Regions from separate parts of the Yersinia canariae genome, predicted to be linked through region 3. Evidence: predicted binding sites of a transcription regulator. Region 3 holds the regulator's gene; each other region holds the start of a gene.

Region 1 (8,223 bases), 1.9 Mb from region 3:
GTTGCTCGCTGGCATCTTGCTCATCGAAATAGACTAAATCAATATCATTAAGTGGCGTGGGGGAAAGGTGCCCATGCAGCTTATCCCACACCAAATTACGGACAAATCCTGCCGCGAGACACCATTGGTTTAACCGAAGTTCACGGGCAATAGACAGGGCTTGCATCCGGTAGGGGTCAGCGCGTAACCATTCAATGATTTGTTGCTGCGGGTTCATCGCCTATTTCCTCGGCAATCAAGATGTTTGAAGAGCAAATAGCATAGCAGTGGGAAATAATAAATTGGAGAGAAATAATGACATATGGGGCAAAGCAAAAAACCGGCTATAAGCCGGTTTTTTAAAGAGTGGTGGAGCTAGACGGGATCGAACCGTCGACCTCTTGCATGCCATGCAAGCGCTCTCCCAGCTGAGCTATAGCCCCACAAATGTGGTTGTTCGTACTGATTTATCTATCATGCCATCCATTTATCGAGTTTGAAAACTTTATCAAACAAGAAATTTGGTGGAGCTAGACGGGATCGAACCGTCGACCTCTTGCATGCCATGCAAGCGCTCTCCCAGCTGAGCTATAGCCCCAATGTGCACATAATAAATCGTGTGAACGGGGCGCATGATATGAAACCCCTGAAACAGTGTCAACGGCTAATTCGATTTCTCACGTTAAGCGCTGAAAAAGCCGCCAAATCAGTGAGCAACCACATAAAAAAGGCGACTTTAATAAGTCGCCTGATAACACACTCGGTTTTATTGCTGCGCTTCGCGTTCGCCAATAAAGGCCAGAGCTTTATCAATACGCGCCAGTGAGCGTGCTTGACCGATGGCATGAACAGTTACGTCCATTCCTGGAGATTGGCCTGCACCAGTAACAGCAACGCGCAGTGGCATGCCCACTTTGCCCATACCCACACCCAGCTCATCTGCAGTGCCCTGAATGGCATTGTGGACGTTTTCAGTGGTCCAGTTAGTGATAGCAGCAAGTTTAGCTCTGACGGCTTCAAGTGGCTGGCGTGCAACAGGGCGCAAATGTTTTTTCGCGGCATCTGCGTCGAACTCATCAAACTCTTCATAGAAGTAACGGCAAGACTCGGCCATTTCTTTTAGTGTCTTACAGCGCTCACCGAGCAGTTTAACTATTTCAGCCAGCTCAGGGCCATTACGGGTATCAATACCCAACTGCTCAACCTGCCACGATAGGTGCACGGCAACCTGTTCTGCTGGCAAGCTATTGATATAGTGATGATTCAGCCACTGTAGTTTTTCAGTATTGAAAGCACTGGCAGATTTGCTGACGGCATCCAAGGTGAATAACTCGGTCATTTCAGCAACAGAGAAAATCTCCTGATCACCATGAGACCAACCTAGGCGCACCAGATAATTCAACAGTGCTTCTGGCAAATAGCCGTCATCACGGTATTGCATCACGCCGACCGCACCATGACGTTTAGACAGTTTTTTGCCATCATCGCCCAGAATCATTGAAACATGCGCATATTCAGGAATCGGCGCGCCGAGCGCTTTCAGAATATTAATTTGGCGAGGGGTATTGTTGATATGGTCTTCGCCACGAATAACATGGGTGATTTCCATATCCCAGTCATCAACGACTACGCAGAAGTTATACGTTGGTGAACCATCGGTACGGCGGATAATTAAATCATCCAGCTCTTGGTTACTAAATTCGATTGGGCCACGGATTTTATCATCGAAAATAACGGAGCCTTCCTGCGGGTTACGAAAACGCACTACAGAAGGTTCATCGGCACCATGGGAACACTGGCTATCACGGCAGCGGCCATCGTAGCGAGGCTTTTCACCATTGGCCATTTGGGCTTCGCGTAATTCATCCAAACGCTCTTTAGAGCAATAGCATCTATATGCGGTGCCATTTTCTAACATTTGGTCAATCACCGCATTGTAGCGATCGAAACGTTTGGTTTGGAAATACGGGCCTTCATCCCAATCCAGATTTAGCCAGTTCATACCGTCCATAATGGCGTCGATGGCTTCCTGAGTTGAACGTTCAAGATCGGTATCTTCAATGCGCAAAATAAATTCACCCCCTAAGTGACGGGTGAAAAGCCAGGAATACAATGCGGTACGTGCGCCGCCTACGTGGAGATAGCCAGTAGGACTGGGTGCAAAACGGGTTTTGATTTTCATTGGGTTCGATGCCTTATTACGCTACGCCGGCCAGCAAACACTGGCTGTTGCTCGAAATTCGAAAAAGTAGGCGACATTCTACCACCCTGAGGTAATTCCTCAACGATGTTACCGGCATGCAATTGATGATTACTGATAGATCCGGCTAAAGAAGCGCCCACAGCGGCGATAAATATCGCATCCTGTTTAAATTTGCGGCGAACGATTGTTTTCGTTTTAAAAACCGTTGACTCACTTCGAACTATCCCTATAATGCGACTCCAACAACACGGCGGGGCGATTAGCTCAGTTGGTAGAGCATCTCCTTTACACGGAGGGGGTCATCAGTTCGAATCTGGTATCGCCCACCAAACTCGACGTGTTGTAAAGTATATGAAATACAAAGCATTAAATGAGATAGATGAGGGCGATTAGCTCAGTTGGTAGAGCATCTCCTTTACACGGAGGGGGTCATCAGTTCGAATCTGGTATCGCCCACCACTCATCACTCATTTTTGAAGTCATACATGCTTTGAAGCATTAATAGTAGTATGAAGTGGGCGATTAGCTCAGTTGGTAGAGCATCTCCTTTACACGGAGGGGGTCATCAGTTCGAATCTGGTATCGCCCACCACTTCTATACTTTCAGTATTATATAATGGGTCGTTAGCTCAGTTGGTAGAGCAGTTGACTTTTAATCAATTGGTCGCAGGTTCGAATCCCGCACGACCCACCATTATATCCAGTACCTAAGTAACTTCCCCCAAACTCTGAAACCGCATACTGCACAATATCGTGTGGGTGAGATCCTGCGTTCAGGTTCGAGCCGAGCGGAGCGAGACAGCAACGCGTCAGCGTTGACCCGAAGGGCGAGGCCAGCGGCCGAGTTATCCCGCACGACCCACCATTATATCCAGTACCTAAGTAACTTCCCCCAAACTCTGAAATCACATATCAGTCTGTTAACTCCCCAGAAAATATCATTACCACGAATAGTTCGGCCACGAATTGCAGGCATAAAAAAAGGCGCCGTAGCGCCTCTTTAGAGATTTTTTTCTGATACTTAGAGTACCAGGCCCGCGATGGAGGCGGACAGCACACTGACCAGTGTAGAGCCGTACAGCAGTTTCAGACCAAAACGAGAAACCACATTACCTTGATGTTCATTCAGGCCTTTAATCGCACCGGCTACGATACCGATAGAAGAGAAGTTAGCGAATGAAACCAGGAATACAGACAAAATACCCACACTGCGCGGTGACAATTCAGATGCTACTTTCTGCAAGTCCATCATTGCCACAAATTCGTTAGAAACCAGTTTGGTTGCCATGATGCCGCCAACTTGCAAGGCTTCGTGAGCAGGAATGCCCATCACCCATGCAAATGGGAAGAAGACATAACCCAAAATACCCTGGAAGCTAATACCAAACAGCAAGCTGAACAGCGCATTCATCGCAGCAATCAATGCAATGAAACCAATCAACATTGCCGCAACGATAATGGCGACTTTGAAACCTGCCAGGATGTATTCACCCAGCATTTCAAAGAAGCTTTGGCCTTCATGCAGATTGCTCAGTTGTAACTCTTCTTCATCTTCTGCTTTATACGGGTTGATTAACGACAACACGATAAAGGTACTGAACATGTTAAGCACCAGTGCTGCGACCACAAATTTCGCGTCCAGCATTGACATATAAGCACCCACAATCGACATGGAAACTGTCGACATTGCAGTTGCTGCCATGGTGTACATGCGTTTTTCAGACATTTTGCCCAAAATATCTTTATAGGCGATGAAGTTTTCAGACTGGCCCAGAATCAATGAACTGACTGCGTTGAATGATTCCAGCTTACCCATGCCGTTAATTTTGGACAGTAAAGTACCAATGATACGAATAACGACGGGCAGAACTTTAATGTATTGCAGAATACCAATCAGGGCAGAAATGAAGACGATAGGGCACAGCACTCTTAGGAAGAAGAACGCGAGACCTTTATCACCCATATTGCCGAAGACAAAATCAGTACCGGTTGCAGCGAATCCAAGCAATTTGTCGAATAAGCCGGCGAATCCTTTCACAAAACCTAATCCAACTTCCGAATGGAGGAAGAAGTACGCTAACAATACCTCAATAACCAATAATTGAATAACAAACCGAATGCGGATGCTTTTACGATCCTTACAGATCACTAGAGCTAATATGGCCACCACGACTAAGGCCAACGCAAACTGTAGAATATGGGACATGTGTGCTCCAAATTAGAGGCAGGCTAGATTTTGGTGGTCATTTTATGTAACGGCTACATTAAAAACGAGATATAGGCTGCAAATATAGAAATTCACTTTCATAAATGCAAACAAATTAGCGGAGTTGATCACAAAAAACAGGATGTTAATAATATGCTACAGAGATAGTGTAAATATGCTAGTTTGAACAATTGTAGCGTTCGGTCTCAAAAATTGCGAAGCCGCTTTTAGCTCAATTTTTCAGAAACCAACAACTGACGGTGCCAGTACGGCAAATTATGCGGTATTAGCTATCAGAGAGATAAGTTTCACCTCTCTAAATGCGCTTGATAATTATTATCATTTAGATATTATTGACGATAATAAGTAGCCGTAAATTTTCCAAGGGTAATACTGAATGTTGAATAGCCGTGTTGTCGATACGACCTCCCGTACATCAAGGAGAATCAAACTCTCCCTGATGGGGCCTGCTTTTATCGCGGCTATCGGCTATATCGACCCCGGTAACTTCGCCACCAATATTCAGGCCGGCGCTTCATTTGGCTACACCTTATTATGGGTCGTAGTTTGGGCCAATTTTATGGCCATGCTTATCCAACTCCTTTCCGCCAAGCTCGGTATTGCCACCGGTAAAAACCTGGCTGAACATATCCGTGACCGCTTTCCTCGCCCTGCGGTATGGGCTTATTGGGTACAAGCCGAAATCATTGCAATGGCAACTGACTTGGCTGAGTTTATTGGGGCCGCGATTGGGTTCAAATTGCTATTGGGAGTGACGCTACTTGAGGGGGCGGTGCTAACCGGTATCGCGACTTTCCTTATTCTGATGCTGCAAAAACGCGGACAAAAACCACTAGAGTTGGTTATCGGTGGATTACTGCTGTTTGTCGCGGCGGCTTATATTGTGGAGCTTGTCTTCTCGCGCCCCGAAATGGCGGCATTAGGGAGAGGGATGCTCATCCCGGACCTGCCTAATCGGGATGCAGTATTTTTGGCCGCTGGGGTATTGGGCGCCACTATAATGCCGCACGTCATATACTTGCATTCATCATTAACGCAAACTGCCGGTGAAAATTCTAAAGCGGATCGTTATGCCTCGACCAAGTTAGATGTCGCTATTGCCATGACGATTGCTGGTTTCGTTAATCTGGCGATGATGGCGACCGCAGCGGCCGCTTTCCATTTCAACGGCTACGGCAGTATTGCTGAGATTGAGCAAGCTTATTTAACCTTACAACCACTGCTGGGTAATGCTGCGGCTACCATTTTTGGCCTGAGCTTAGTGGCTGCCGGGCTGTCATCCACTGTGGTTGGAACGCTAGCGGGTCAAGTGGTTATGCAGGGCTTTGTCCGGTTTTACATTCCTATTTGGGTGCGCCGTTCGGTGACCATGTTGCCTTCCTTTATTGTTATTTTGATGGGAATGGATGCGACACGGATATTGGTCATGAGCCAAGTATTGCTGAGTTTTGGTATTGCTTTGGCACTGGTGCCATTGCTGGCCTTTACGGGCAATAAAGAATTGATGGGAGATATGGTTAACTCAAAACTGATTCAGATTTTGGGGCGACTGATTGTACTGGTAGTGATTGGATTAAATGCTTATCTGCTAATTAGTCTGCTTTAATTTATCAATCAGGCGGGTTAAGGATACAAACCCGCCTGAGCATTTTATTTAGTCGTCATGGTGATGATGGTGACTTTTGCCTCGATGATGTTTTTTACCTTGTTTGTCATAATGCTTGTCATATTTCCAATAGCGTCCTTCGCGATAGTAATAGTTCTTTTTCCACCAATCTCTGTCTTGCCAACGGTGTCCATCCCAGTAATGACCATGACGATTTCGCTCGCCTAAGTCGCGCCCTTGATGATTTTGCCACCATTGACGGTCGCGCCAGTCATAACCATCCCAATAATTACCACTGCGATCTTGTTCGCCAATGTGTAAAGAAACACTGGGTAGTAACTCAATACTCTCGGCATTAGCCATGGGAATAAGAGGGAACCAGGCTAATATGGTTATCAGCAACAGGGGCCTTATTCTTCTCGGTCTCACGACACTGAGCTTTAACATCGTCGATTTAAACATTATTTATCCTTGCGTGGCCTTATAGGCTATGGCGCTATCTTAAACAGCAAGCTAACGGCTGAGATTCGGATAAAACTGTAAAATATAGATTTAGGATTTATCTGTGGGCTGATTTGATGAAAGGCAGCAACAGGGGGCATGACTCCCCTGTTGAGGGAGGAAGGAAAGCGTTTACACTAATATGTTTTCAATAGTTTTTATTTCTGCATCGCTGAATTCGGTATTGGCCAACATCCCGACGGCATCATCAATTTGGCTCGTTTTACTGGCCCCAATCAGTGCTGACGTCACTCGGCCACCCCGTAACACCCAGGCTAAAGACATCTGTGACAATTTCTGCCCACGATCCAGCGCCAGTTGATTTAATTGGCGAACTTTAGCCAGCTTTTCTGCTGAAAGTTGTTCAGGATTAAGGAATTTACTGTCACTGGCCGCCCGAGAGTCCAGTGGGATGCCCGCTAAATAGCGGTCTGTCAACAAACCGCCCGCCAATGGTGAGAAGGCAACAGATCCTACGCCATATTCATCCAGCGTATCCAGCAAGTCTGCTTCAATCCAGCGCTCAAACATTGAGTATTTGGGCTGATGAATCAGGCAAGGGGTGCCGAGTTGCGCGAGGATTTCACAGGCCTGACGCATTTGTGCTGCTGGGTAGTTAGACAGGCCGATATACAGCGCTTTTCCCTGGCGCACCAGCAAATCCAGCGCAGCCATGGTTTCTTCCAACGGAGTATTAGGGTCAGGGCGATGGTGATAAAAAATATCAACATAATCCAGGCCCATACGTTGCAGGCTTTGATTGATGCTGGCAACCAGATACTTCTTGGAACCCCAATCCCCATAAGGGCCGGGCCACATGGTATAGCCCGCTTTGGACGAAATAATCAGTTCGTCGCGATAAGGGCGCAGGTCTTGATGCAAGATTCGGCCAAAGTTCAGCTCGGCAGAACCGGGCGGCGGGCCGTAGTTATTGGCTAAATCAAAATGGGTAATACCATGGTCAAAAGCGCGACGAATCAAATTACGGCTATTTTCATATAGCGTGCTATCGCCAAAGTTATGCCACAGGCCCAGAGATATTGCCGGGAGCATTAATCCACTCCGGCCACAACGGTGATATTCCATCTCCTGATAGCGGGAGGACGCTGCCTGATAGACCATGATGCCCCTTATTAATAAAAGTAAACGACACTGTAATGTATACGTTTCCACTTATGGTGCAAGCGGGTGGGATCACAGAGCTTATATCCAATAGTAGCGAAAAAGAGATGTCAAAAAATAGTTACACAACGCAAGCTAATTAATAATTTAAAAACATTAGATTTATTGATGATTTACTTAATACTTATTTGACAATAATAAGCATTGAGGTGGTGTCGTGATGGAGAGTAACTATAAGGTAGCTGATTATTTATTAGATCGACTGGCACAAGTGGGTATCCGACATCTCTTCGGCGTTCCGGGTGATTTTAATCTTCACTTTTTAGACCATGTCATTAGCCACCCCGTCATTCAATGGATGGGATGTGCTAATGAGCTTAATGCCGCTTATGCCGCGGATGGCTATGCCCGAGTCATGCCCGCTGCGGCATTGCTCACCACTGTTGGTGTTGGCGAATTAAGTGCTATCAATGGTATTGCTGGCAGTTATGCTGAATATCTTCCCGTCATTCATATTGTAGGTACTCCGGCATTATCTTCGCAAAAGGCTGGTCAGTTGATCCACCACTCATTAGGTGATGGAGA
Region 2 (8,223 bases), 670 kb from region 3:
CGCGTTTGAAAACGACTATTTACCAGGAATAACTGACGGTTGCTGTGGCGACACGGCCACTGCCATAGAAACAAGCCGCCATTTGCGCACAACTGGCGACATATTCTTTATTGAATACGTTATTAACATTGACCTGCAAACTGGTGCCTTTCATGGCGGGCAGCGCCTGCCCCAGTTCATAACGCATCATCCAGTCATATAATGTTACCGCTGGAACTTTAAAGCTGTTTTTCGCATCACCCCAACTGGTGCCGATATACCGCACACCGACGCCGGTAGATAAGCCATCTACCACACCTTTATCAAAGCTATACATTCCCCACAGTGAAGCAGAATGACTCGGGGTACGAGCAGGCATTTTACCTAATTCGGCGGCGGTCTTGGTTTCACGCACTTTCCCTTTAGTGTAGGTATAAGCGGCGATCAGGTTGATATTATCGTTAATCTCACTGTTTAACTGGGTTTCTATCCCCTGAGATTGCACTTCACCAATCGGCACATTATAGGCCAGCACTTGGTCATATTGGCTGATGTTTTTCTGGCGTAAATCATACAATGCGGTGGTCAGAAGAGTGCTGCTTCCCGGTGGTTGGTATTTAACACCAAGCTCGACCTGACGTGCCGTTACAGGGTCTAGCGCCCCAGTGCCCGGAGCGCCTTTGGCTGTGCTCGGCTCGAATGAGGTGCTGTAACTGATATACGGCGAGATCCCGGAATCAAAGGCATACAACACGCCACCACGGCCGGTAAAGGCATGGTCATCTTGTTGGTCTTGAGTGACCGTTTTACGGTTCATGGTTTTTAGCTGCGACCAGTCATAACGCCCGGACAACAGGAAATTCCACTTATCCAGTTCAATTTGGTCTTGTAAATAGACGCCAACTTGATCGAGTTTGGTCAAATCACTGCTATTAAGTGACAAATCGCTGTCTTTAATATTCAGGCCATAAACCGGTGATACCCAGTCCAGATTGTAGGCTGGTAGCACTTTGCCCATAAAGAATTGGCTATCAATACGGGTACGTTTGTAATCTATTCCGGTCAGCACGGTGTGGTTTAACTGGCCTGTCCAGAAATCGGCTTGCAATTGGTTATCGACTGCAAACTCGGCTGTTGTCTGGCGCTCAATTTGCGGACGGCGGGTCATTGTGCGACTATCTGCCAGTAAGTCCATAAATACCAGATACTTATAGTCCTGTTTGTTATAGCTGTAACGCAAGTTCTGGCGGAATTTAAAGGTATCATTGATGTAATGCTCAAGCGCATAACCGACAGAGGTTTGCTCGCGCTCCGAGTGTTCAAACGAGGGGTCACTGACGTTAAAATCGTAAGGTATCTTGCCGTAAGCGGTGCCAAATACTGTGCCGGTTGCGGGCAAGAAATTACGTGAGCCGGCCTTGGGTTCTTTCTGATAACTGGTCAGTAAGGTAAAAGTGGTGTCTTCGTTGGGGATGAATGTTAACGCCGGGGCGATTGCAAAGCGCTCCTGCTTGTAGGTATTCACGGCATCATCTTGTGTTCTGCCAATCCCATTTAGGCGATAGAGAACTTTGCCCTCATCATCTAATATTCCACCAAAATCAAAGGCGGCTTCTGCAAGGCTATTATTACCGGCACCAATCTGTACTTTATGAATACTTTCAGCCGTCGGGCGCTTGCTGACCATATTGATCAGGCCACCGGGGTTAACTTGACCATACAGGACAGAGGCCGGGCCACGGACAACTTCAACACGTTCGAGTAACCACGGGTCAATCTGGCCGCCACGGCGTGCGCCGCCCAGAGAGTTATAACTCAAACCATCCAGAAAACGCGGTGCATAGCCGAAACCACGAATGATAACTTCGTCATTCATGTTAGAACCACCGCGATATTCGGGTACGACGCCAGCGGTATAACGCAATGCTTGTGCGACGGATGTCGCGCCTTGATCCTGCATTTGCTGGCTGGTAATCACGGAAATAGATTGTGGAGTGCGGATCAGCGGGGTATCAGTTTTAGTGCCAGTTGAGCTATTTTTGGCGACGAAGCCATCATCTTGTTGCCCGCTGCCTGCTTTGGCAACGACCACTAATTTATCTTCTTTCGCGGCCGCTGCTTCTTTTGTTGTGGTCGCAGCGGATGCTTGTAGTGTCGGTATGAATATTAATGCGGAGGTTAATAATAAGGTCTTTGATGTGTAGCTTGCCTGAAATGGTAATTTCCTTGGCATTTTCTCGCCAGAAATATCAAACATGATTTATCCCTACCTAGAAACACAATAATAAAAATGCTGGAGTCCATCCGGATCTATACCCTCCATCTTTCAAATTACAGGTCTGTTGGCTGCACTCAATAACCCGCATCACTTACTGGTCATTGACCTTAAAGTGGATAAGCTTATCGGTATTATCTTCTTTGCCGCCTTCTTACCTTTTGAAATTTATTGGGTTTATTCATTGCCCGGTATAGCTATAAGAAAGATTTCTGCCCATTCAATCATTCGTGCGACACCACGAGGTACCCAGACTAATATTGCGGGAATAGGGTGACACTCTAGAGAGAACGCGCACTATGTTATTGCAAATAATAATAGTTCTCAATATTATTTGCATTCATATGGAGGTGGTGAATATATTTAACTTAGCCACGTCCAGACATACATTGGCTTGATGAGTGGTGAAAAGAGACTTGAGCAATGAAATCAAAAGGATTGTGTGTGAACACGACAAATGAACATCCTGATAGCCAGAGTTTGTTAGCGGATCCTTTGGCTGGCAGTGAGAAATGGTGGCAGCAGATAGCCCAATGGGGGACACCGCTGACGGAACCGGCCGCCGCTGGCAAGGTAAAGTTAACGTTTCTCTGGCGAGAACCCTCCGCCACGGCGAAGGCCCCTGTTTATAGCCGCGTCTACATTGATGTTAACGGCGTGACTGACCACCACAGTGTTAATCCTGAAACTCTACAGCGCTTGGGTCAGAGTCATGTTTGGTATTGGCAGGTCGAAGTGGAATCTGACTTCCGGGGGAGCTACAGCTTTATCCCTGTTGTTGAAGAACACTGCCTGAATTTACCTGAAGGTACACCACAAGAACGCCGCCAGGCACAGCGCAATTGGTGGATCTCATTGATGGATCTGGCTGAAAACGATCCCCTCAATCACACCGCACCTCACTACAGCTATCGTGGAAAACCACTTTCGGCGGTGCATTTAGCCGATGCCTTGCCACAGAAGGCGTGGCAGCCCATTGATGCGGGCCAAACACTGCCGATGGATCCGAAGCGCTTGCAACGGATGACCTGGAATAGCGAGTTATTAGATAACAGCCGCAATGTGTGGATTTACCACACACTCGGTGCGGAAGAGAAAGCCGAGCGGCCATTGGCTATCTTGCTCGATGGTCAGTATTGGGTACATGGACAATCGATCTTCGGTGTGTTGGATAGCGAAACGAATGCTGGGCATTTGCCAGCCGGTGTGTATGTGTTGATTGACATCATTGACCAGGCTCATCGCTCAGTGGAACTGCCCTGTAACCAGGATTTTTGGCAGGCGCTACAAACGGAGTTACTGCCACAGGTAGCCTTGCTGCAACCTTTCACTGACAAAGCCTCTCGTACCGTGGTCGCCGGGCAAAGTTTTGGCGGATTGGCCTCGTTATATGCTGGATTACATTGGCCGCAGCGCTTTGGTTGTGTACTGAGCCAATCAGGGTCTTTCTGGTGGCCAGATGTCGACAATTTCAAGGCATTAACCGCAGGGACTGCCGAGCGGCAGGGCTGGCTGACGGAGCAGGTTTATCAAGGTCTGGGGGCTGACCATTCATTGGATATCTTTATGGAAGCCGGCCGTCGTGAAGATGTGATTTATCAAGTCAATGAAGCCATGAGTGAGGCACTGCGGCAGGCCGGGCATCGGCTGCATTATCGAATTTATTCAGGAGGCCATGACGCCTTGTGCTGGCGTGGTGGTTTGATTGATGGATTGCGCTGTTTATTAGGTTCCTCGGATTCAAAATAAGGATATTTACGCCATGAACAATGAAACACCAACAAACCCGTTTGATAATGAAGAACTGCCCTTTTTTGTGCTGATCAATGAGCAGCAGCAATACAGTTTATGGCCCCAAATCACGGCGATCCCCGCAGGATGGGCGGTTGTTCATGGCCCTCAGAGCCGAGCGGACTGTGTGAAATATCTTGAGGTTAATTGGACCGACATGCGCCCGGCCAGTTTGATTCGCGCCGAGGCTGGCCTGCGCTAACGCGGGTCGCGGGCTAAAGGAATTATCAGATTATTGTGGCCATATTTGCCGCAATAAACCCTGTGTTGCCAAAAAAGGAATACCCATCGTGTCAGAGGATTCAATCCCCCTTTCTGCTGCTGTCGAATTACCCCTGGTTGCGGCGCAGCCCGGTATATGGTTTGCCGATCAGCTAAGTCATCAAAAAAACATATTTACTGTGGCCCATTATATTGAACTGGCGGGGCCGCTGGATCAGGTGTTATTTAGCCGTGCTGTTAGCCAAGGGTTAGCTGAAGCCGATACCCTCCATGCTCACTTTTTTGACGGCAACGATGGCCCGATGCAACGCATTCCTCTACAGCGCAACGCGGCGAATATGCCCGAGCTGACATGGTTGGATCTCAGTGCTCACGCCGATGGGCGACAAGTCGCGCTGACCTTGATGCAGGATGACACTGATGCCGAGTTACGGTTAGAAGATGGAAATCCGCTGTTTCGGCACTGGGTTATTCGTGTCCCGGATGAAAATGGGAAACCATTATGGTTTTGGTATCAGCGTTATCATCATTTATTGCTTGATGGCTTCAGTTTCACTGCAATTACCCGCCGTATCGCCGATATTTACACAGCTTTATTGCAAGGAAAATCTATCGGGGAATCACCTTTTACCCCGTTTAGTGATGTGGTGAGTGAATATCTGGCGTATGTGGGGTCAGAAACCGAGCTGCGCGATAAACAGTTTTGGCAACAACATACGGCTGAGTTACCCGCCGCGATAACCCTTTCTTCTATAAATTCCCCCATTTGCGCAGAGCAAACAGATAATCGCGTACTGCGCCAGTGCATTAATATCGACCCTGAATTATTCGGTCGTTTAGCTCAACAGGGGGCGGAACAGCGCCTTGCCGCCGCTGATTTGGCGATGGCGCTGTTACTGATTTATTTTGCGCGAATGAGTGGAGAAATGCGCTTATCAGTCGGGTGCCCGTTTATGCGCCGCATGGGTTCTGCTGCTTTGACTGCTACCGGGCCTGTCGTCAATGTGCTGCCATTACAGGTTACTTTGCGCCATGAAATGCACATTTTTGATGTAGCACAAGCGGTAGCGAATGAACTGAAAACAGTGCGTAAACATCAGCGCTATGAAGCGGAACAATTACGGCGTGATTTGGGCATGGTCGGCTCTCAACGCGCGCTGTATGGCCCTGTGTTGAATTTTAAAATGTTCGATTTCGCCCTGAAACTGGGGGAGATAACCGGCATTACTCACACTTTGGCCTCCGGCCCGGTCGATGATATTGAGTTTGATCTCTACTTTGATAACGGCCAATTAATGCTGGAAATATTAGCGAATGCGGAGCGCTATGACGAAGCTGACCTGCATCAGCACGGCGAACGGATACAATTTCTGTTACAGCAACTGGCGGCCCAAACCGAAATCACCGTTGGCCGTCTCATATTGACGCCAGAACAAGAACTACAACGTATTGATAACTGGGCTAATGGCCCAAAATTAACACTGCCTGCCGGTGTTGTTTCTGTGTTGGATATTTTCCAACAGCAGGTGAGTGCGCAACAGGATGCTATTGCCGTGAGCTGCGGCGACCAAAGTTTGAGCTATCGCCAGCTTTCTGCCCGAGTTGCCCAGCTAGGGCGAGCATTGATAGCCAGAGGTATTGGGGCTGATGATGTTGTCGCGATTGGTATTCCGCGAACCGTGGATTCACTGGTTGCTATTTTAGGTGTTTTAGCCAGTGGCGCGGCGTATATGCCGCTTGATCTGGACTATCCGATGGACCGGCTTACTTTGATGTGTGAGGACGCTAAACCGCGTTTACTGCTAGCCCATCAATCGACTGAAAGCGTGTTATCACCACTGGCCGTCACGGCTGAAATGGCAATGGTTTGTCTCGATGGGCCGCATTTTCAGCGGGAATGTGCGGCTTTCCCTGTTGAGCTAATTACTGATACGGAACGCCGACAGCCAATGCACGGCGACCATCTGGCTTACATGATTTATACCTCCGGTTCGACCGGGCGGCCAAAAGGGGTGATGAGCACTCACGGCGGCTTAGTCAACTTGCTGGTGGCGCATCGCGCACATCTGTACGGCCCGGCGATGGCGGAATTTAAGCAGCATAATACCCGTCGGATGAGGGCTGGGCACACCGCATCATTCTCCTTTGATTCCTCGTGGGAGCCGCTGTTCTGGATGATGATGGGCTGCGAGATGGTTATCTTTGATGAAGATATGCGCCGCGATGCTTATGCATTGGTGCAGATGATGGATCAGACGCCGATCGACACCATGGATATTACCCCCTCATTCTTTACCCAAATGATAGATAGCGGTTTGTTGGAGGCAGGGCGTCACCGGCCCGCCTTTATTATGATTGGCGGTGAGGCGGCAACACCGCATTTGTGGGATCGGCTAAAACAGCATCCTGAACTGAACGTGGTTAACTTCTACGGCCCATCGGAATACACCATTGATACTCTTGGCGCTCACACTCAGGTTGCCGCACAACCAGTGATTGGCCGCCCGGTGGCGAACACTGAGGTCTATTTGCTCGATAGCCAACTGGCCAAAGTGCCGGTCGGTGTTGTGGGGGAGTTATACATCGCCGGAAAAGGGCTGGCGCGGGGTTATCTGAACCGGCCTGATTTAACCGCGGCGCGTTTTGTTGCCAACCCATTCCGCCATGGTGAAGTGATGTATCGCAGCGGTGATTTGATGCGCTGGACGGCAGAGGGACAGTTGGATTTCGTGGGGCGCATAGACCACCAAATTAAAGTGCGAGGTTTCCGGGTTGAGCTGGGCGAAGTCGAAAATGCATTGGTGGCTTTGCCCGAAGTCAGTAGCGCAGTAGTTATTGCGCAAGCTACTGGTGTGACTCATCGACTTATTGGTTACTGTGCGGTGCCAGATGCACAACTGCGTCGTCGGGAAAATCTTAATGCCCGACTGATGGAACAATTGGCCGTAACTTTGCCAGATTATATGATGCCAGCTATCTTGGTGGTGCTGGATGAAATGCCGCTGACGGTAAACGGTAAAATTGATCGTCAGGCGCTACCTGCTCCACAGCATCAGCAGCAGTTCATCAGCCGGGCACCACAAACCCCGCAGGAAACGCGACTGTGTGATGCCATCGCCAACTTGCTGCGCCTGGAGAACATTGGGGCCGAAGATGATTTCTTCCAGCTAGGGGGGGACAGTATTTCAGCCATGGCGCTGGGCAGCACTTTGCGCCGCGCTGGTTTCCGTCTGGCTCCCCGCGAGATTTTTGCTCTGCGCACACCCGCGAAGATGGCACTGGCTTTACAGCCATTAATTGAGACGCCAGTGGCAGCCCATTCGGCACCAACGGCGGCGACTTTGCCCGAAGCACTCTGGCAAGCGGCCAGTGAAAAATATGGCCCGATAGCCGATATCCTGCCGGTTTTGCCGCTCCAGCAAGGTTTGCTATTCCATGCTCAGTTAGGGCAAGAAGCCAATAATTACAATGCTATCAGCCGGTTTGACCTCCAGGGGGAGCTTGATATTGAGCGCTTGCGCGATGCATTGGAAAGCTTGCTGCGCCGCTACCCGCAACTGGGGGCTATTTTTGACAGTGAGTTGCACAGTGAATCATTGCAGATCCTGCCGAAGATCCACAGTAGCGCACGCCGTTGGCCATGGCAGCAGCACTCTCTCAGCGAATTGACGCCGGATCAGCAAGTTGCCAAAACCCAGCAATTGGAGCGTGAAGGGCTGGCGCGAGATTTGGTGAGTGAAACGGCGGGAACATTAAAGCCTTTGCTGATTGCCACGTTAGTCCGCTACAGCGCCGAGCGCCATTCTTTGATTATCATCGCGCACCATCTGGTGGGGGATGGCTGGTCATCGGCAATCTTGTTGCATGATTTGCTGCATTTGTATGGCAACAACATGGAACTGCCGCCGCTGAGTGTCAGTTATGGCGATTTGATCCGCCGTATGACAGCACGCGAT
Region 3 (8,223 bases):
AAAAATAGCACTGAGTGAAAAATGAACCATGCGCACTGGATGTTGATTAAAAATCATACCCTGGGGAAAAGAAATGTATTTCCTGTGGAAAAATTGTGCAAAAAAGAATGAATTAGCCCAATCTAATCACAGTAAACCATTGTCGTTGCTCGGTTGGCTGGGGTATTATGGCGCGCTATAAATTTGCTACAGAGTTTGGTGGCAAATGCAAATTCAGGCAGTTGGTTCATACCCTAATGAATTGGAGTTGCGGTGTTATTAGCGGCTTCAAATAAGAAAGGTATCGGCCTGAAACGTGTAAACCGAATCGTCAGAAATTTCTGATGTAAATCCCTTGTAGTACCGCTACCTATGGCAAAAGAACAAACGGATCGCACGACGCTGGATCTGTTCGCAGATGAACGCCGTCCGGGGCGCCCGAAAACAAACCCATTATCCCGTGATGAACAGCTTAGAATTAATAAGCGAAATCAACTACGGCGCGATAAAGTACGTGGCTTACGACGCGTGGAACTGAAGATTAACGCCGATGCCGTCGATGCTCTCAATAGCCTTGCTGAGCAGCGCAACATCAGCCGTAGTGAACTGATTGAACAGATGTTACTTGCTCAATTAGCGCACTCAGAAGAAGGGTTTTAACCCTTTCGGTTATCACGACGGCGTGGCGTAAGTGATTACGCCACGCCAATATCCTCACAATAAGTTTAGCAATACGGGTTTAGAAAGTTTCCCAGTTTGCATTGTTATCCACCTTGGCTGTCGGCATCGCCGCTACTACATTGGCCCGAGGCTTGACCGTCGGTTTTACCTGCATATCGTCTGCTCTCAATTTAAACACGGCCACCGCTTGGTTTAGCTGAGTCGCTTGTTCCTCAAGTGAAGCTGCCGCCCGGGAAGCCTGCTGTACCAGCGCAGCATTTTGCTGAGTCACGCTGTCCATTTCAGCCACCGCCTGCCCGACCTGAGTAATTCCCTTGCTTTGCTCATCAGACGCCGAAGCGATTTCCCCCATCAGATCAGTTACGTTGGTGATGGAACGGACAATTTCATCCATGGTTACCCCAGCACTTTCTACCAAGGCTGAACCGCTACTCACACGGTTAACTGACTCAGTTATCAAGCTATCAATCTCTTTCGCCGCCTGTGCGCTGCGCTGTGCAAGATTGCGCACCTCACTGGCAACCACGGCGAAACCACGACCTTGTTCCCCAGCTCTGGCCGCTTCAACGGCAGCATTCAGTGCCAGAATATTAGTTTGGAAAGCAATACTATTAATGACTGTTGTGATTTCCGCGATTTTGCGTGAACTGGCAGAGATCTCATCCATGGTATGAACCACATCTGCCACCAGCGCCCCACCTTTTTTGGCGGTGATAGAAGCATTTGCCGCCAGTTGGCTGGCGTGATGTGCATTATCCGCGTTATGTTTTACCGTGGCGGTTAACTGCTCCATGCTGGCGGCCGTCTCTTCCAATGCAGCGGCCTGTTGCTCTGTTCGTGATGATAAATCCGTATTGCCAGCAGATATTTCAGCCGCCCCGTGGTAAATCCCATCAGTGCTGCTGCGGATAGCTTTTACCGTATTCGCCAAACTGCTTTGCACATCGCGGAGCAGTGGAAATAATTGCCCAACACAGTTACGACCAAAATCCGCAATGGGCTGGCCCAACTGGCCGGAGGCAATCACTCGAAAATGGGCACGAATATCATCCAACGGGCGAACCAAGTTAACCGACAGGTAGCGGTCAGTTGCCAGCAAAATTACTAACCCAGCCACCAACGCGGAAATTAATATTATGCTGCTCACTTTTGTCAGATGAGCAAACTGATCTTTAGCTACCCCGATGGCCTGCGATGCGGCCTGATTGAAATTCTCAGCAACAGAACCATATTGGCGACTCAGCGCGGGTACGGTCTTTTTCGCTAAATCCTGATAAGCCGCGCTGTTATTGCCCATCGCCGCCTGATAAAGCGGCGTAACGCCTTGATCAATTAGCGCACTCCACCCATCAATCACTCCAGTGACCAACGCGGGATCAATCTGTGCATGGTCAATAGCTTTAAACTGCGCCAACTCCTTTTTCAGATTTTCAAGTGCGACATTGGATGATTTTAGCTCCTTATCTGCATCGGCAATGTTACCGCTCTGACGGTAATCGACTGAACGGGCAAGGCGTGTCACCATCCGAAAATATTGATCCGTCCCCTGATTGACCAAATTCATGTTTTCAACCAACACACTGTTGGCATTAGAAGATTGTGTCAGTTGATTCAGTGATAACAACGTATAACCGGATACGCCCCCCCATAGCAGGCAAAATGCCCCAAGCACCCAAAGTAGTGCGGCCCTGATAGTTATATTTTTTAAAAACTGCATGTTCGTTCCCCTTATATATCGGATAGTTACCGTTAGAGACGCAGGTGTTATTTGATGACCGAAAAGCAATAAAGGACGCTCCATACAGCTAACGACAACTCCTTTCCCGGCAGACTTTCATCTGACGGTTTTCCCTCTGGCACCGCAAATTGCAACTTTCTCGTTACACTGAGGTTATCGGCAATGAGGTTATAAGGTTGAGTCACTCACAAAAATTTAATATCGCATAAACTTGATATCGGCCTGCCGAGGTTTTCTGGCATTATATCGCCCTATACATGTGTTATATTATCGGGCAGAGCGCTTGGTAATTTTCACAACTATTTGAATTAAAAAGGTATTAAGTTATATGGCAACTGTAGGCATTTTCTTTGGCAGCGATACTGGCAATACCGAAAACATTGCCAAGATGATCCAAAAGCAACTGGGCAAAGATGTTGCTGAGGTTCACGACATTGCCAAGAGCAGCAAAGAAGATTTGGAAGGCTTCGATATTCTGCTGATCGGTATCCCAACTTGGTATTACGGTGAAGCCCAATGTGATTGGGATGATTTCTTCCCAACACTGGAAGAGATCGATTTCAACGGCAAATTGGTTGCATTGTTCGGTTGTGGTGATCAGGAAGACTATGCTGAGTATTTCTGTGATGCGATGGGAACCGTGCGCGATATCATCGAGCCGCGTGGCGCTGCAATCGTCGGCCACTGGCCAACTGCGGGTTATCACTTCGAAGCTTCCAAAGGCTTAGCGGATGATGATCACTTTATTGGTTTAGCCATTGATGAAGACAGGCAGCCAGAACTGACGAATGAACGTGTTGAAGCTTGGGTAAAACAGATCAGTGAAGAACTGAATTTGGCCGAAATCACCGGTTAATTTGTCATGTGCCCTAAATAATTCGAGTTGCAGGAAGGCAACCAATGCACTTGTAGCTTGAAGAATGGCAGGTATATCGGAAACGCGAGGTTGATGTTAAACATTGCCGCGCGTTTTCGTTACCCCCACGCCACTCGCCCTACTCTGTTAACCCGCCCACAGATCCGCATCTTCATTCGTGCAAAATGAAAATAAACCGCTACAAATTTGTAACGTTACGTCTGGCCGCCATATACTTAAATGATGCAACAATCCCATTCATCAATACATTGCATGATTAATCTGACAAAGTGTGCAATTATATCTTTGTTAACAACCACGGTTTTCATTTGGGGCTAGCAGTTCTATAATGAGACGCAATTGAGAATATTGCGCCACGGATGTCATAGGCTGAACAGCCTTAATTTGAATCGATAGTAACAGGACTGAATCCGCATGACTGACAACAACAAAGCCTTAAAAAACGCTGGCCTTAAAGTAACACTGCCCCGGCTTAAGATTCTGGAAGTGTTGCAAGATCCGGCGTGCCATCACGTCAGCGCGGAAGATCTTTATAAAAAGCTGATCGATATCGGTGAAGAAATTGGTTTGGCGACGGTTTACCGCGTCCTAAATCAGTTTGATGATGCCGGTATTGTTACCCGCCATAATTTCGAAGGCGGCAAATCAGTCTTTGAGCTGACGCAGCAACACCATCACGATCACCTAATTTGCCTGGATTGCGGCAAAGTGATTGAATTTAGTAATGAATCCATTGAATCGCTTCAACGTGAAATTGCTAAACAACATGGCATTAAGCTGACCAATCACAGTCTGTATTTGTACGGCCACTGTGAAACCGGCGATTGCCGCGAAAATGAGTCTGCGCACGATAAAAGATAATGTAGCTTTATCGCATTGATCTTATAAAGATTTTTAGCACTGAACAGTATTACGGTTTTCTTTAATTCAGATAACGGCGTGCTATTGTCTGATTAACTTAGACCCATCAGCAAAATGGCCACCTTTCCCAGTCAGCAACCTGAGATAAACTCGGTCGGGAGTCAGGTGGTCATTCTTATTTATCTCCGATTACTCCCCCATAAATTTAAAGCAAAAAAAACCCCGGACTTGCCGGGGGAAAACCATCAACTCAACTTCACTTAATATTGTTTACCGAAAAACCCGGCAAACAGGAGTTAACATCAGACACAGCACTTTGATAGCAATAATCAAACTTTAACGGACTCCGCACGGCTACTGCGCTTACCATCCGGGCTGGAGGAGCGAATCAACACATCACCACTGACTTTAGGTTGTACTTTGGCATCATACTTCTGCCATTGCTTACCGCCATCGGTGGAATATTCAATAATCAAACCCGGCAAAGAAATGTTAGCCTCCAATACCCCTGCGACAACACGTGCTCCCGGAACCGGTAAGCGGTAGGCCACACCGGCTTTATCCAGTTTTGCTAATTCACGTTGGCCCATAATGTTGGCAAAACGCTGCCAATCCGTACTCAACGCCTTGGTATCAACCATGTGCGTTTCACCGCCTTTGTACTCACGGCCAGCTTTATAATCTTGTTCCCAAGACGCACGATGCCAGGCACGCTCAGCCAGTGGTAATACACGAGGGAAAATCATGTATTCCATCTGTTCATCAGTGCGAACTGTTTCATTCCACGATTGCCCTGAAATGCCGTGCACGCCCGGCCAAGGTTTATCACTTTTAGCACTGAAGTGATTACCGTCGCGGTCGACCGAGGTTTCAGCATTTTGCGGCATATTATCGGGTGCGAAACTAAAGACCTTCGCTTCATCGTTAAAGCGAGTGGCCCAGTAGTAACCGCGTTCATTTGGGTTAACTTCATACGGCATATCGAAATAAACGTAGTCTGGATTGGACGCGACCACTTCATAACCTTTATTTGCCCAATCATTGATTGAGTCGGCACCGCCCCAGTAGAGGGTATCCCAGAAGTTAACGCCAACACGTTTGGTGGCAAAATCTTTCGCATCCTTGGCATCTTTAAGGCCATCTTGCCAGGCTTGCATTTTTTCAATGCCGTGAGCATTCACCAGCTTGCTAACTTCAATAGCAAAGTGGCTGGAAAGGTGCTCAACATCCTGAATTTTCCCTTGTTTGACCATATCCTGACAAACCTGAGATTTGGCCCACGGCTTATCTTCCACACTCTTATCAATAATGCCTTTACCCGGCTCAATCGGGCCCTTTTTGTCCTGGAAACCCGCGCCCAAACGGATGTTCTTCGCCTCATCACCACCGAAATGCCACGTGGTCAGCGGCATCCCCGCTTCTTTGTGCATCTGGGCCATTTCGCCAATCACTTTGTCGACAAAGCGTTTTGAAGAATCCAAACATGGGTTCAGATAACTTTTGCGTTCATAGAACTGAACAGAAGTTGTTTGGGAATCATCGGTCGGGTCAATCAGGCGGAATTCGTTAGCTTCTTTTTCTTTACCCTGCTTCATCAAATTGTTGTAACGGGCTTCCATCGACACCACAGCCGCACGAGCATGCGCGGGCATATCAATCTCAGGAATGACCTCAATTTGGCGGGCTTTGGCGTACTTCAGAATGTCGATGTAGTCATCACGGGTAAAGTGACCAGAACCCAGATTATTACTCTCAGGGCCAGATCCCAATTGTGGCAGTAAGCAGGTATTTTCAGTTAAATCGTGACAACGCTTGCTCCCCACATCCGTCAGTTCTGGCAGGCCGGGAATCTCAATACGCCAACCTTCATCATCACTAAGATGGAAATGGAATTTATTCAGCTTGTAAGCGGCCATCTGATCGAGCAAACGCAGCACCGCATCTTTCGTTTTGAAGTTACGCCCAACATCGAGGAAAACACCACGATATTCAAAGCGCGGCGCATCTTTGGCATCCAATGTCGCAATCTTCTTGCTGCCATCAGTCGGCACTAAAGAAAGAATTGATTGCAGGCCGTAAAACACACCTGTTGGGTCAAAACCAATGACTTGCGCGCCCTTTTCGCCGATTTTCAACTCATATGCACCAGAAACGGCTAAATCACCTTTAAAAGCAGACGGCTGAATTAACGTTTTAATCGGGAAACCTGTTGCACTTGACTTCAAGCCAAGTAATTCAAAACGCTGCTGCGCCGCCTCGGCTGCCGGCTTTGGTAAAGTGCTCAGGTCAAGCGCCACACCTTGACTCAAATCAGCATCTTGCTTGTGAACTTTCACCTCCATTGGCGTCGGGATAATCTGCCCGCGCAGGTTAGCCGCCGCTAATGTTTTCACCGCTTCATTTTTGACGAAACGGGATTCTGGTGTCATCAGCACGTTATTGTCGTCTTTCGTGCGCTTCCACTGATCGCCCGTAAACTGAGTCAAATATTCGTTAATATCCTCAGTATCGGTATTTTTCAGTACTTTTGGCTTCGCATCACCTGAAGTGGCATACCACCGCGGCATAAAGTCGGTGGCAAATAGCTGCCAATATTCGCCAGTGATTGGAATTTCAACCGACTGATTCGCTGGGAAGCCGGTAAATTTGGCAGTAGGTTCAATTTTGTGTAGGTCACCGGTCAGGTGAGTAATTTTAAATTGGTCGTTATCTACTGTTAGAATTTGACGAATACTATGGAAGTAAATAGCCCAGTCCTGGCCTTTGATCTCATCCCCAGTGTTGGTCAGAGTAATCAATACCTTATTACATGATGCCCAGTCAGCGCCCAATTTAGCGCAATCGACGCCATTTTCAGCAGCGCGGTTATCCAACACTTTATAGTTAACTTTCAACGTGCTGAGTTGATCAACAATCTGCTGATTGGTGGTGTCCGCATGCGCGTATCCCATCAAGCCAAAGGTTGCGGTTATCGCCGCTAACGCATTTAATCTGAATTTGTTCATCACTAACCTCATCCTTAATGAATAACCGCCGCCAAAGCTGCTACTGAAGTATTGACGCTGACAGAATTATTGTTAGTTCAATTGTCGCCATCAATTAATCATTTTTGTGGATTAATTGTTGCCATGGATTAATTACTGTCGTTGATTAATTGTTGTCGTAGATTAATTGTTGTTGCGAATTTCTTGCCAAAGCTTGCCGCACTGCGCCGCATAAGCCTGGCCATTGCCGGTATGAGCTGCATCAATACAGCGCTGATAATCCAATACTCGAACAGTTTCTTTGTCGGTAAAGGCTTGATGAGATTTCTCTTGTTTCAATACGTTCAGCACAGCTTTGCAAGGGATCAATCTTTCCGGTTGACCTTCGCTGGCATTGATACAGGCGCTGTATGCTTGCTTAAGTTTACTGTCTTCTGGCTGAACCGGGCCTTGTGTGGCACAAGCACTTAACCCCATCACTGCGGCAATAATAAAAAGTATTTTTTTCATGGTGGCACTCCATTATGACCCCGGCACAAAGGCCGGGGCTGGCAATCAAGCGGGTAAAATCAGAAGATCGTAAATGGCGCAATCACGATGAATTTAACGTCTTTTTCATCCTGGAATACGTTGCCGAAACCGCCACCATAGCTTGGAATGTTGGTGTGGTTGTCGTACATGGTGTAATGCAGTTTGAATAATGTGCCTTTTGCCCGGCCTTCTTGCAGGGTATAAAGAATGTCAAAGTTCCAGGCTGATTCTTTCAAACGCTTATTTTGGTCATAAATTGGATTGGTGCTCGGCTTGGCATCCCAACCATAAGCATAGGAAGTCCCGACTGACCAGCCGGCCATATTCCAGTTTTTCAGGTCATACATCACACCACCAAACAGCGCTTTTTCACCGTTGGCGTTGAAGTCAGAACGGGAATCCCACCATACGTCCAGACGGCCATTGGAGGTTGCGTAACCTGGGGTCATACGTTGTAGGAAGTAACCTTGGTTACCGTCGGCTTTGGCCCACGTTCCTTCCAAACGTAAATCAAATGGCCCAGTGGTATAGCCGAATGTCAGTGCCTGTAACCACGCTAAGCCGTCATAGAC

The links. Region 3 encodes Fur, which represses iron uptake genes when iron is present. Its sites were predicted from a motif close to ATAATAATGAGAACNACTATCAA; they were not measured.
Region 1: F0T03_RS06740 (Nramp family divalent metal transporter) is a predicted target of Fur. The motif match lies at 4,715-4,737, and genes of this name have one in related genera.
Region 2: fes (enterochelin esterase) is a predicted target of Fur. The motif match lies at 2,566-2,588, and genes of this name have one in related genera.

The regions. Positions count from the first base shown of each region.
Region 1 is NZ_CP043727.1:1,425,380-1,433,602, forward strand. It holds gene F0T03_RS06690 (nucleotidyltransferase family protein) at 1-217, opposite strand, end outside; tRNA gene F0T03_RS06695 (tRNA-Ala) at 347-422, opposite strand; tRNA gene F0T03_RS06700 (tRNA-Ala) at 502-577, opposite strand; gene gltX (glutamate--tRNA ligase) at 746-2,161, opposite strand; tRNA gene F0T03_RS06710 (tRNA-Val) at 2,436-2,511, shown strand; tRNA gene F0T03_RS06715 (tRNA-Val) at 2,566-2,641, shown strand; tRNA gene F0T03_RS06720 (tRNA-Val) at 2,699-2,774, shown strand; tRNA gene F0T03_RS06725 (tRNA-Lys) at 2,801-2,876, shown strand; RNA gene F0T03_RS06730 (RtT sRNA) at 2,922-3,047, shown strand; gene F0T03_RS06735 (NupC/NupG family nucleoside CNT transporter) at 3,204-4,388, opposite strand; gene F0T03_RS06740 (Nramp family divalent metal transporter) at 4,786-6,015, shown strand; gene F0T03_RS06745 (DUF2502 domain-containing protein) at 6,064-6,477, opposite strand; gene F0T03_RS06750 (aldo/keto reductase) at 6,649-7,638, opposite strand; gene F0T03_RS06755 (alpha-keto acid decarboxylase family protein) at 7,859-8,223, shown strand, end outside.
Region 2 is NZ_CP043727.1:3,959,757-3,967,979, reverse strand. It holds gene F0T03_RS18210 (TonB-dependent siderophore receptor) at 20-2,236, opposite strand; gene fes (enterochelin esterase) at 2,699-4,003, shown strand; gene F0T03_RS18200 (MbtH family protein) at 4,017-4,247, shown strand; gene F0T03_RS18195 (non-ribosomal peptide synthetase) at 4,336-8,223, shown strand, end outside.
Region 3 is NZ_CP043727.1:3,291,079-3,299,301, forward strand. It holds gene ybfF (esterase) at 1-8, shown strand, start outside; gene ybfE (LexA regulated protein) at 352-639, shown strand; gene F0T03_RS15245 (methyl-accepting chemotaxis protein) at 719-2,377, opposite strand; gene fldA (flavodoxin FldA) at 2,727-3,254, shown strand; gene fur (ferric iron uptake transcriptional regulator) at 3,690-4,136, shown strand; gene F0T03_RS15260 (beta-N-acetylhexosaminidase) at 4,466-7,141, opposite strand; gene chiQ (ChiQ/YbfN family lipoprotein) at 7,304-7,630, opposite strand; gene chiP (chitoporin ChiP) at 7,690-8,223, opposite strand, start outside.